Regions from separate parts of the Glaciimonas sp. Gout2 genome, predicted to be linked through region 1. Evidence: predicted binding sites of a transcription regulator. Region 1 holds the regulator's gene; the other holds the start of a gene.
What was found. The regulator sigma-54, encoded in region 1, starts transcription at its own class of promoters, with help from an activator protein. The targets are predictions, from matches to a motif close to TGGCANGNAANCTGCTTT.
Positions count from the first base shown of each region.

Region 2: QN379_RS03620 (PEP-CTERM sorting domain-containing protein) is a predicted target of sigma-54. The motif match lies at 1,710-1,727, and genes of this name have one in related genera.

Region 1 is NZ_JASJXA010000004.1:120,145-128,063, forward strand. Features, by position in the region: gene pilQ (type IV pilus secretin PilQ) at 1-114, shown strand, start outside; gene aroKB (bifunctional shikimate kinase/3-dehydroquinate synthase AroKB) at 372-2,174, shown strand; gene QN379_RS05155 (deoxyguanosinetriphosphate triphosphohydrolase) at 2,196-3,377, shown strand; gene QN379_RS05160 (DUF4197 domain-containing protein) at 3,663-4,361, shown strand; gene hpf (ribosome hibernation-promoting factor, HPF/YfiA family) at 4,729-5,082, opposite strand; gene QN379_RS05170 (RNA polymerase factor sigma-54) at 5,216-6,703, opposite strand; gene lptB (LPS export ABC transporter ATP-binding protein) at 6,730-7,482, opposite strand; gene lptA (lipopolysaccharide transport periplasmic protein LptA) at 7,484-7,919, opposite strand, start outside.
Region 2 is NZ_JASJXA010000002.1:250,393-255,787, reverse strand. Features, by position in the region: gene QN379_RS03630 (hypothetical protein) at 284-670, shown strand; gene QN379_RS03625 (hypothetical protein) at 929-1,051, shown strand; gene QN379_RS03620 (PEP-CTERM sorting domain-containing protein) at 1,065-1,673, opposite strand; gene QN379_RS03615 (ATP-binding protein) at 2,474-3,604, opposite strand; gene QN379_RS03610 (outer membrane lipoprotein-sorting protein) at 4,093-5,055, opposite strand; gene QN379_RS03605 (outer membrane lipoprotein-sorting protein) at 5,161-5,395, opposite strand, start outside.

The DNA of each region.
Region 1 (7,919 bases):
GATATTCCGGTTCTGGGTTATCTTTTCAAACAAACAGCAATTGTTAACAAAAGAACGGAATTATTGATTTTCCTTACACCAAAAGTCGTCATAGACCGGATCGCTGGGCGCTAAATGCCTAAAGATACCGGCTTTACGCGGGTGTCTGGATTTGTAGTGAACTTGTTCGTATCTGTTGTTGGTTGGCTAAAGGCTGGATAAAAAGCGCAAAAGCTGAGATACACTTGTTTATTGGTAATCGGATTTTCAGCGAAACGCTTCTCTGAGTTTTACTACGATAAGTTAGCGTATTGAAATGGCAACTCCGAATCCGACTAATAAGATACGAAACAGGTTCCGAAACGGCTTAGTGGTGAAATGGTACGGTGTACATGAAAGGCAATATTATTCTGGTCGGCCTGATGGGATCAGGCAAGACCACGGTTGGTCGTGCTTTGGCGAGAAAACTAAACAAACTTTTTATCGATTCGGACCATGAGATTGAGGCGCGTACTGGCGCTTCAATTCCATTGATTTTTGAGATTGAAGGCGAGCCGAGTTTTCGTCAGCGCGAAGCAGAAGTCATCCGCGATCTGACTGCACGTCAAAATATCGTGTTGGCAACGGGTGGGGGCGCGATCTTAAATCCGGACAACCGGGCTTTGTTAAAGAGTTGTGGTACTGTCATTTATTTGCGCGCCAGTGTGCATCATATTTTGCAGCGTACAGGCCGTGATAAAAATCGTCCTTTATTGCAAACAGCTGATCCTCGCAGACGGCTAGAGGAGTTGTCGCGCCAGCGCGATCCACTCTATCGGGAAATTGCCGATATCATCATTGATACGGGCCGTCCTAACGTACAATTTTTGGTTCATAGCATTTTGTCTCAGCTTGATATGACGCGTGTCAACGTCGATGAGCATGTCGGGCTAATGAACAATAACGCAACGGATCTGACTGCTACAAACGCGGTATCCTCAAGCGACCATCTTTCTACCAATTTTTCTATGAATCAACAAAATACTTTGAATGCATCTCCATACGCAGCAACTTCTACTTTATCCGTCAGCTTGCAAGTTGAGTTAGGTGAGCGTAGTTATCCGATAGAGATCGGACAGCGGTTGTTGTTGGATGGTGAATTGATCGCCCGACTGGTCAAGGGCAAGCAGGTTGCTATTGTCACCAATACTGTAGTCGCCCCGCTGTATCTGGATGTGTTGCGTTCATCGCTCCTTTCGGCAGGCAAGTCGGTTGTTGAAATCATTCTGCCAGATGGTGAAGAAGAGAAAAACTGGACCAATCTGATGGTGATTTTCGATCGCTTATTGAGTGAAAAGTGTGATCGTAAGACAACATTGGTTGCACTGGGCGGTGGCGTTATTGGGGATCTGACTGGCTATGCGGCGTCAGCTTATATGCGTGGCGTGCCGTTTGTGCAAATTCCTACTACTTTGCTGGCGCAGGTTGATTCATCCGTTGGTGGCAAAACCGGCATAAATCATCCGCTTGGCAAGAATATGATCGGTGCTTTTTACCAACCTCAGGCGGTACTTGCGGATATCACAACACTGCAAACATTGCCGAAGCGCGAATTATCTGCCGGTTTGGCGGAAGTTATTAAATACGGCGCGGTAATTGACGCCGCATTTTTCGATTGGCTCGAGGCGAATATTGGCAAATTGATGGCGCGCGATAGCGCAGCGCTGGCTTACGCTATCCAGCGCTCATGCGAAATCAAAGCTGATGTGGTACGACAGGATGAGCGCGAAGGTGGTTTGCGAGCGATTTTGAATTTTGGACATACTTTTGGTCACGCTATCGAATCCGGTCTGGGTTATGGCGTATGGTTGCATGGCGAAGCGGTCGGCTGTGGCATGATCATGGCGGCTGAATTATCACACCGTCTGGGTTATATCGATGCCGTTGCACGTGATCGCGTGAGCGCGTTAGTGCGGGCGGCGGGCTTACCAACTGCCGCGCCGAATCTTGGTGCAGGGCGCTGGCTTGAGTTGATGCAGGTCGATAAGAAAAACGAAGATGGTCAAATCAAATTCATTTTAATGAATCAACTGGGTGGATCATTGGTTAGCACGGTGCCACAGGAACCACTATTGGCGACGATACAACAATTATCGACTGTGCCGGTTAACCCATCAATTAATCCGTCCGTTAATCCCCCTAAATCCATCGCTTAATAACCCGCTTAGCGCCGTCCCATGACAAATCAAGAAGCGTCTCTTGCACCGTATGCTGCACATTCAGCGACATCACGGGGACGCTTGTTTGACGAAATTGCGCCCAACACCCGCACTGAGTTTCAACGTGATCGTGACCGCATTGTCCATTGCACAGCCTTTCGTCGGCTAGAATATAAAACGCAGGTATTCGTTAATCACGAAGGTGATCTATTTCGTACCCGGCTGACGCATAGTATTGAGGTTGCTCAAATCGCCCGCTCTATCGCCCGCAATCTGCAACTGAACGAAGATCTGGTGGAGGCGATTTCGTTAGCGCACGATCTTGGTCACACGCCTTTTGGGCATGCTGGACAAGATGCCCTAAACGCCTGTATGAATAACTTCGGTGGCTTCGAGCACAACCTGCAAAGTCTGCGACTGGTCGACAAACTGGAGCAACGATACGGCGCATTCGACGGTTTGAATTTGATGTTTGAAACGCGCGAAGGTATTTTGAAGCACTGTTCAGTGGCTAACGCCAAAAGATTGGGCGATATTGGTCATCGCTTCCTCCAGCGCAAACAGCCCAGCCTGGAAGCGCAGGTTGCCAATCTTGCGGATGAAATTGCCTATAACAATCACGATATTGACGACGGCTTAAGGTCGGGACTGCTGACACTTGACCAGATGATGCAAATTGATTTTTTTGCACGTCATAATCGCGAGGTCGAAACGACTTTTCCCGGACTACGTGGACGCCGTGCGATCAACGAAACTGTGCGCCGCATGATTAATGCCTTGATCAACGATTTAATCAATACATCGCGTGAACGCATTAAGGCTGCTGCACCGCAGACGGTCGATGACGTGCGGGATGCGGCGCCACTGATTGCTTTCTCGGACCCAATGGCGCGTGAGGCCATTGCACTGAAACAGTTCTTGCGTGAAAATCTTTATCGCCATTATCTAGTCAATCGGATGACCAGCAAGGCCAGGCGGATCGTGGTGGAGTTATTTGACTGCTTTGTTAATGAACCGGCTTTGCTGCCGCCGGATTATCAGTTAATACAAGCTGTTACGCAGCAAGGGCTCCCTGATCCACAGGTTGATAGTGTCCAATTGCAAGCGCGTCAAGTCGCCGATTACATCGCGGGGATGACCGATCGTTATGCAATACGTGAACATCGCCGGTTGTTTCTGGTCGATGATGGACATTTATAATCTCCTTTGTTGAATCGCGTTACGTCATTGCGTGATGGCGCAGCAGATATCAATGCGATGATACATAGCAATATACGTTTTGATATCTGAACGTCTTATCGTACTTTCTGTCAATACATGTCGTCGCGTTATTCTCATACGAACATAAAAATGCACCGCTGTTTTTATTGAGTTGGATCAATGGCTGCATTGACAGGATGATCGGCGAAGTGATCAGCTGATGTTTCTTATATATTTTTGCGCGTGTTTTTGTTTGCTTTTTCGTCTTTATAAAAGGGACTTTACATGAAATTTATCTTTCAACCGGCATTACGTTTAGGTCTGGTGATCTCTTTAGTCTCTACCGCCGCGATGGCATTTTCTTTGGCGGATTTGAGCAATCAGGATGCCAACTCAGGACTGAAGGCGGCGCTCAATAAAGGCGCGGACGTTGCAGTTGCCAAGCTGGGCGTCGAAAACGGATTTTTAAATAACGATAAAGTAAAAATCGGATTGCCAGGGATGCTAGAGAAAGCACGACCGCTGCTTAAAATGACAGGGAAGGGCCAACAACTGGATGATCTGGTCGTGTCGATGAATCATGCCGCAGAGTCTGCCGTGCCATTGGCGAAGCCGTTGCTCCTGAATGCGGTGAAATCCATGTCGGTCACGGATGCGAAGAATATTCTGAGTGGCGGCGACACATCGGTAACCGATTTTTTCAGAGAGAAAACTGCCACCCCGTTAGGAGAAAAATTTCTCCCGATAGTAAAGAAAATCACCGACCGTAACGGTGTATCCACACAATACAATTCGACGATGGGATTGGTCAGTAAAACGGGTCTTGTGCCAGGTCAGGCGGCGACTGTTGAAGGCTATGTCACGCAGCGCACCTTGGATGGCTTGTTTTACATGATAGGGGAAGAGGAAAAAGCGATTCGACGTGATCCGATCGGTGCTGGCAGTGCAATTATCGGAAAAGTTTTTGGCGCATTAAAGCAATAGGCTGCGGCATACCATCGTCATGGTATTTTTGATGTGGACCGAATTGGGAAAGTTACGGGTCTGGCGACTTTATGAAAACTCTTTTGAGAGTGACGTTATAAAGCTTCTTGCTTAGTTATTTGTTTTGGCCGCTGTTTGAGGTGTACCCGGTTGCGTTCGAGACATTCGAGACATTCGGCGATGCCTCCGAACACTGCTAAACGATGCAAAGTGTTACGAACATATTCGGGCAGGGCGTGTGTAAGTTATATAATTTTAAAATGACAAAGGGCGCATTAACTGCGCCCTTGCTCATTTGTCAGTATAGTATTTTTCAATTTATTTATTGAGCAATACTTACGTTGACCGCATTAGAGAACCCCGTCCATCACGTTGCTGCGATGGGCAAATCCTCAGGTAGATGCTTGATTGCCGAATGTTGATGATTCTGCAATTTGTCCTTATATTTAATCACTTGTCGATCGAGTTTGTCGATTAACAAATCGATGGCGGCGTAAAGGTCATGCGCAATGCTCTCGGCATGCAGGTCTTTGCCTTTAACGCGCAGATTAATTTCGGCTTTTTGACGCTTTTCTTTCTCTGTGATTTTGTCTACCGTCAGGATCACACTAATATCTATGACCTGATCGAAGTGGCGCTTGATACGCTCCAATTTGCTTAGCACGTGTTCGCGAATGGCGGGAGTTACGTCGAGGTGATGCCCACTAATTGTGAAATTCATACAGCGCTCCTATCAAGTGTGTCGTTGGCGGTTCGGACCTGGACGATTAATTCAGTGTTGAATCACCAATTTATTCATCAACCATAAATCAATCAGTCAGAACACAGCGACGTTTGTGCAAACAAGCAAACAGCTATAAAGATTTACGCAAATTGACCGGCGGAATTCGTAAAGCTTCGCGATATTTTGCGACGGTGCGACGGGCCACTACCATACCTTGTTCCGCGAGCATGTCGGCAATCTTGCTGTCAGAGAAAGGACTTTTAGAATCTTCCGCTCCTATCAGTTGTTTGATTAACGCCCGTATCGCCGTTGAGGAAGCCTCTCCACCTGCCTCTGTAGCAACATGGCTGCCAAAGAAATACTTTAATTCGAACATCCCGTGTGGGGTGAGCATGTATTTCTGAGTAGTTACACGTGAGATAGTACTCTCGTGTAATCCTAGTGTATCAGCTATTTCGCGCAACACAAGAGGTCGCATAGCAACCGCCCCATGTGAGAAAAAATTCCGTTGACGCTCAACAATTGCCTGCGCTACACGCAGTATGGTATCGAAGCGCTGACGCATATTTTTGATCAGCCACTTTGCCTCCTGTAGCTGCGAGTTAAGTGATCCCTCGCTCTTGCCCTGCTTGAGAATGTTGGCATAAAGAGCATTAACTCGAAGCCTTGGCATAACGTCATTGTTGAGCATTACCTGCCAACCATTTTTTGTTTTTCTGACAATTACATCTGGTACGACATAATCTGACGCACCGCCAGCAAAGGTCGCGCCGGGATGAGGATTACATTTTTTGATAATAATTTGTGCCTCGCGCAAATCTTCATCATCACACTCCAGCGCTTTTTTGATTTTATTAAAATCGCGCTGGGCAAATAAGGTCAGATAACCTTCAACGATTGTTAGTGCCAGTCGGCGTGTGACGAACGCTACTTTGGGAAATGCTTTGATTTGCAATGCGAGGCATTCTGACGCGTTGCGTGCTCCGACACCATTTGGGTCGAAGCTTTGGACCATCTTCAAGGCCATCGACAATTCTTCGATCTCGATATCAAGTTGCTCTGGAAGACGTGCAAAAATATCGTCTAGTGATTCCTCCAGGTAGCCGTTTTCATCAAGCGCATCAATGATCAACTCGATCAATGCACGGTCGCGTTGCTGATCAACAGCTTCACGCATTTGTTTGAGCAAATGTTCGCGCAACGTCGATTCGCAGGCTTCTAATTGTGGTCGTGAATCCTCATCATCTGGGGCTTTGGAGGTTCGGGAAACGTCGTCAAAGCTCCATTCGCTGTCAGTATTGCCGTTCTCTTGATTGTTTTCGCCAGACTCAGGGGCTTCACCACCGCCCTCGGGCTCTGTAGGCGAGCTGCTTACTTCGCTGTCACCAGGTGGCGCATCCATTGTTGAGGCGCTGGTACTGATCGCCCCGTCGGCGAGTAATCGCACTGAATTATCCAAAGGATCGTCTAGACGTTCCAGTAACGGATTATCCGAAAGGATGTGTTCGAGTTCCTGATGTAACTCCAACGTAGACAACTGCAACAATCGAATCGATTGCTGCAGTTGCGGGGTTAGCGCCAGATGCTGCGAGGTACGGAGTTGAAGAGATTGTTTCATGGGCGCTAGGGAATCCGTTGAATCCGTTACATGCGGAAATGTTCACCCAGATAAACTCGTCGCACAGATTCATTGGCGATGATGTCGTCTGGACTGCCGCTGGCTAGCACGCTACCTTGGTTGATGATGTATGCCCGGTCACAAATGCCGAGCGTTTCGCGCACATTATGGTCGGTGATCAAGACACCGATGCCGCGCTCTTTAAGGAACCTGACGATACGTTGAATTTCGATAACGGCGATAGGATCAATACCGGCGAACGGCTCATCAAGAAGCACGAAGCGCGGATTAGTGGCTAAAGCGCGGGCGATTTCGACACGTCGTCGTTCACCACCGGATAAAGATAACGCCTGATTTTCTCGCAATTTCTCAATTTGCAATTCTTGCAGCAGCGAATCGAGTTTGTCCGAGATCTCATCTTTAGTCAGTGCGTTGCCGTTTGGCCGCTGCAACTCAAGTACCGCACGAATATTGTCTTCGACCGTTAGCTTGCGAAAAACAGAGGCCTCTTGCGGCAGATAAGACAGACCAAGCACCGCGCGTTGATGAATCGGTAAACGCGAGATGTCAACGCCATCTAAATCAATTGTTCCACCATCCGATGGCACCAGACCGACGATCATATAGAACGAAGTCGTTTTTCCAGCGCCGTTAGGACCAAGCAAGCCGACGACCTCGCCGTTATTTACTTTCAAAGAGACATCGCGGACTACTTGGCGCGCGCCATAACTTTTTTGCAGCCCTTTAACGATCAAGGTGCTTAAATTTGTAGAGGTCATCTTATTTACTCTTCGGCTGGATGACTGCTTTGATGCGGCCCGCGCCAGGTTGACTATTGCCGGAAACATTGTTACTGACCGAGTAGAACTCCACGCGACTATCGTAAGAGATGAATTCGCCGTTTACAACATCGGTGACTTTGGTCCCTTGCAGACGTCGCATTTGCGCTTTCGAAAATAATTTAACGATTTCAGTTTTATCGTCGTACTCAATTCGCTCAGCTTCACCTTCGATCCATAAGTCAGGACCGCCGTCGCGCTTTTGGCGAAACGTGGCTAAGCCACCGGGAGGTGCGTATAAGGTGGCAAATTGATAGCCTGATGGGTCCGTCGTGACGACGACTTTGTTGGCTTTCATGATCAGCGTGCCGCGGGTCAGTATCACCTTGCCGGTGAATATCTTTACTTGTTTTACGTCGTCCAGCGTGAACTGGTCT
Region 2 (5,395 bases), on a different contig from region 1:
CCTGCGAGGTGCGCTCAAGCCAGGTGCAAAAGGTCACCAGCCATCACGGCGGACGGTCTACCCGAGTTTATCCGTGCATACGAGCAGATCGACGGCCGAATGTACCCACCGACCAGAATTATGTTCCGGCCAATGATGTTGATCTTCGTGCGCACCAGCGAATTGACGATAACGGAATGGAAAGAAATCGACCTCGAAAAGGAAGATTGGCTAATTCCGTGGCAACGCATAACGATGGAAAAAAAGAAGCTGAGCCCACGCAAAGTAGACGATCACGTATTTTTTGCCAATTCAAGGTTGTATTTTATTAAGAGAACTCCACCAATACACAGGCAATAACAAGTATCTCTTTTACAACCTGCGCGATCCTCAGAAGCGTGCAACTAATTTCGGTATATTGGCAGCTATCAAGCGCATGGGATACAGCGGCGCAATGACCGGACACGGCTTCAGATTGCTTGCCATGGGCGTGATTAAGGGGCGCTTGGGCTATCGTCACGAGGCCGTTGACCGTCAGCTATCACATGCTTCAGGAGATACCTACGGCGAGGCCTATGACCGTGCAATGTTTCTTGATAAGCGCAAGGTGATGATGCAGAAGTATGTGGATTCTCCTGAGACTGTGGCAGGCGGGAAGGTCATTGCTCGAAAGTTTGGGCGGGTGGGCTGATGCGTTAGTGCATGTGTTGTTTCGTCATAGCAAAACGGCAGGACAAGGCATTATATTAAAACCAAACCTCGGAATAGTATCAACGAATGTACACAGTCTTTACCAGAATACAGATAAAAAAACCCTTATATTTAATGTGACCCGTACCGCTTATCCAGACCGCAACCACTATAAAGATTCGATTGCGAGTTAATGCGCTTGGCTGCAACTAGTCAAAATAACGTGCTTTACCAATAACCTTGCATCACGGTTTCGGACATGACATCAGGAAGACTTTTTGCGTGGCTGCTGGATTTTGACGGTGTGCCCGACAATCTGGCCGCTATCGTTGATGCTCCAGGTTCCGATGCAAAAAGCCTGCTCCGGGCAGGCTCGGACTGAACGTAAAAAACGTTTATGCGTTGTTAATGCCTGATTTGCGACGTGCCACTGCGAAACCAAAAATTCCCAAAGCCAGCAATGCAATAGATCCCGGTTCAGGTACATTGGCTGTGGCATTACCTGGCGTGAACGTGAAATTTTGAAAAGTCACAAAACCAAGCGATTCGTCAAGGCGTGTCAGGTTCGTGAAGCCCGTTAAGGAAAATGTTTCGATACCAACACTATAGCCTGGCACTGTGAAACTCTTGCTGATGGTAGAGCCGTCAATCTTTGTGCCGAGAAAGGTCACGACTGACGCAGGATCAGCGTTGTTGAACATTGAAAATTGTTCCGACGTGAAGTCAAAGCTATTAAAGCCGGAGCCAGCGGTGTTCTTGACGGTAAGCGTTGACGGATAACCATATGGACCAGCAAAATTATTTTGAACAATATTCGGTCCAACAAATCCGAGAGAATCGGTAAAAGTCATCCCATCCTGCGTATACGTTTTAACCGTCCCAAATGTGCTTCCAAGACCTGCGAAATCGATCACATTTGCATTTGCATTTGCAAGTGCAGCCAGTAGACCTACGGCCGAAAATGCTACAGCAGCAGCGGAAGACCAAGAATTAAGAATTTTCATTTTTTTCCCAAGGAATGATTAAAGAATAATTCTAAATAAGCAACAATCATGCCCAAAAAAAACTTCTTTAATATCAATGACTTAAAAAAATATAATTTTTACGCCTCGTAATATGTAAAATTTGCTGACAACTGATATCGGTGTCGGTAGCCGGCGGCGACCTCCCCGGCACTGGCACTCGTAGCGCAAAAAATGGGCGAGAAATCTCATCCTGTAAGCAAAATTGCTGAGAATGTATCATCGCTGTAATTCGGTCGATGGCGCAGCGCAATTGTCGTTGCATTTTTGCAGCAGTGTAGTCAATTAAGGGCTAGCCTCCATTCCGGATCGATAAGCGTAGTACCTCAAAAAAATAGTTACACTACGCGTATTAATATGTGATTGTTATTCCGTCTGTTCGCGCTAACGCGATTTTGAACCAGGCTGCCGGAATTCATTGCCGCAGCTGCTCGCATGGAAAATAGTTTCCCCACTGCTGGATTTTGATGGTTGAAGATGGGTCAGTGAAGGTCGGCAGCCTGGGTCAAAATCGCGTCAGTGCCAACACTATAGAATATACAAAGTCCCGCTTAAGCGAGAGTGGACAGCGGGCAGCGGACAGTGAAAGAAATACCGCTGCAAAAGAATCCACGCGAGCTGCCGGTGAATCTCAATCGAGGAGGTAACTCACTTCCTCGATTGCGTCGGCAGCCAGAAGCACCGCTGCATTTTGATGTTATGCGTATCGGGGCAACGGGTTGCCAAACAGGGTATTGAGTCACCGTTCCGCGCCTGCAAAGCCCGCCAGACATAATCGCTTGTTATACTAATATCCCGGATACGACCGCCTGCAACGACCAGCGCGCTTCTACCCTGGTTCCACTATTCAGACCCGATTGAATCCAAAAATTACCAGCAGACGACTCTACCCGTTCACGCATGCTTTTTAATCCCAATCCCCCCTGATTCGCAGTGGAAAAATCGAGTGGATTGGCATCAAAACCTTTACCGTTATCACGGATGATCAAACGCATATTAGCGTGCTCCACCTGCAGAGAGACGGTTACCTCGGATGCCTGTGCATGCTTGGCGACATTATTTAATGCCTCCTGAATAATGCGGAAAATGTCCAATTTCAGCACTTCCGGGACTTCCGCTTCAATCACATCCAGATCAAGATTCAGGCGCACGTCGTGATATGCTTTTTTGTAAATGCGGCAATGCCATTGAATCGTCGGAATCAGGCCCAAATCGTCTAGGCTACTAGGACGCAATTCAATCGAGATACGCCTGACTTCATTCATTGCTTCTCGCAACCGTACCACCGTCTCATCAAGAATTTTCGCGCCCTCGTCCGGCTTTCCGCTTTTTACCTGTCGCGCGGCATCTTCGATCATAAACTTTATCATTGCCAACACTTGTCCAATGCCGTCATGCAATTCGGAAGAGACACGTTTCAGCTCGAGTTCGTGGGCTGCAATTAAACGATTCGAAAATTGTTGAAGTTTTGGTTCTGATCGATCCAAAGTTTGCAGTAAAGCGTTGCGATTGTTTTTTTCAGTGAGCACCAGCAACATAGAACGCGTGATGCCATCAGAATGTTCAATCGACTGGGGCACGATAGTGAGTGTACTTTTGCGACCGCTACGGCCTTTAAAAAGGATCTCAAACGATTCGAGCTTGCCAGACTTCAGCGGAAAGGTCAGTACTTGATCAAGCCCCCCTTGACCATTTTCTACTAAATGCGTCAGCAAGGTATCCTGTAGTTCTTCTACCTTAAATCCCAGCATTGCCGCCGCTATCTCGTTGATGCTCAGTATCTTGCTTTGGCTATCCACAATCAGCGAGGCTATCCCGATCAGCTCAGTTAGCTCACCAAACTGTGACTTCGACAACTCCAGCTCGCTACACATCCTGCGCATGGTCATCATCACTTGCTGCAGCTTTAACATTATTGTCTCCTTGCGAGCCTAGGAACCTACTTCGTGAACCGTATTCATTGCGAATAATAAGATTTCCGACTATCAACATACGGACGCGGTTACGTAGCTTTTTTTCCATCATACATTGCGCATCATAGTCGTTACCGCGATCCTGCATTCCTGGTCAGTCGCGGCCATTTATTTCTTCAGCGGCAGCAAAGCGCTATTCAGCGTTTGGCACCGCAGGCAATGCGTTAGGATTTGTAGTTCCCTTTGGTTGTCTTGGCGGAGTAAGGAATGGTGAAGTCGCTTTGCTCGTCGCCGTTCTTTTCGACGGGGCTTGCCCGACCGTACCGGCCGGTGCGGCCTCGCTTCCGCTATCTGCGCTGCATGCACTCACAGCAAGCATAATAAGCAAAACCAAGGGGAATAATAATGGATCCACTTTGCACCGTACAATCGCCACAATCAATCTCCATTTCCATGTTCCTACCTAAGCCTAAAGCTGACACGTTAGGTTAAGGGCCAGACGTCACAGCGGGCGCAGAAAAAAGGGCATCGCTCAATACAGGATTGAGCATGACATGGTCAATCACTATGCGCTCAGTGGTACGCGTCCCGCCGATCGCGGTGTCCAGCACATGGGGGATCTGAAGCCCGTGTACTTTCTTGTAACCGGAAAAATAGGTCTCTACCGGCCAAACTGATCCCCCTACCATCCGGGTGCCGTCAATTTTGGTATCGAGAAAGGTGTCGGCATCAATCCAGAGATGCCGCACCTGACCGTCGCGCAATGTTAAGGCGAGGCGATAGTTATTACGTCCGTCCACCAATTCGAGGCCTTCGAGGAGCACTTTAGTCCCTTTTGCCGCGCTATCCATCAGCGGACCATCCAGATCCTGTTGCGTCGCCGCCGCGTGCGCAGTCTGCGGTGCGTATTTCACCGCTACAGCCCCGCTAGATGTAGGCATCACCGTCCATCCTTGCATCCCATCGAAAACCTGAATCGCTGTCGACCCATGGTATTGAATTTCCAAATACATCTTATGCGGGCGCTGCATATGCAGGGTGAAGGGCACACTCCGGTCGCGCGCCCCGCCGCCAATGGTTGAATGGGCACCCGAACGCGGTTTGTGGATTCCATTGATGGTGCTAAGCTGGACCTGCTCCATCCGGCCGACCTCACTTAAACCTGTAACCGCATGCCATGCGTCAATGCCGCCGCGCGCGGCACCATTGCGGGCGATGATTTGGGCGACAGTGAGTGTCTGTACTTGCGGATTTTCAGCAGAGGATCCTTGTTGAACCGGAGCGATCGCATGGGCTGTGAGGGCGATTGTCAGCATCGCCATCCACGTAATAAGCATGGTCAGCAGCAATCCGGTGTGCAAGATGGACAAACCGAAGATACGGGCGGCCCCGCGATCGCGCATCCCCTCCTCGTCGGAGCATATTGACATTAAGCGCCCTGAGTTTTTCATATCTTCTCCTCTGCCGTTGCGGCGATTCGGTGTTTTGAAGGCCTGTACTGAGAACGTCAAATGACACTGATTTGAACATTCTTACCTTTTTCTGTTGAGACAGTTTTACGGTTTTGCGAACCGTGTATCCGGAAGATCCGCGTTGATCACTACTTTCTCCACGACTATTCGTTCAGCATCCTTCAGCCCGACACCATGGGTTTCCATCTTGAAGGGAATCATCACGCCGTCGATGCGGCGGTAATCGCTAAGTAGCGTGGTCATCGCACGCGAACGACCACCGACATCCCTGATACCATCGACCTTGACATCCAGGAACGTCGCAGCATCCACCCATACC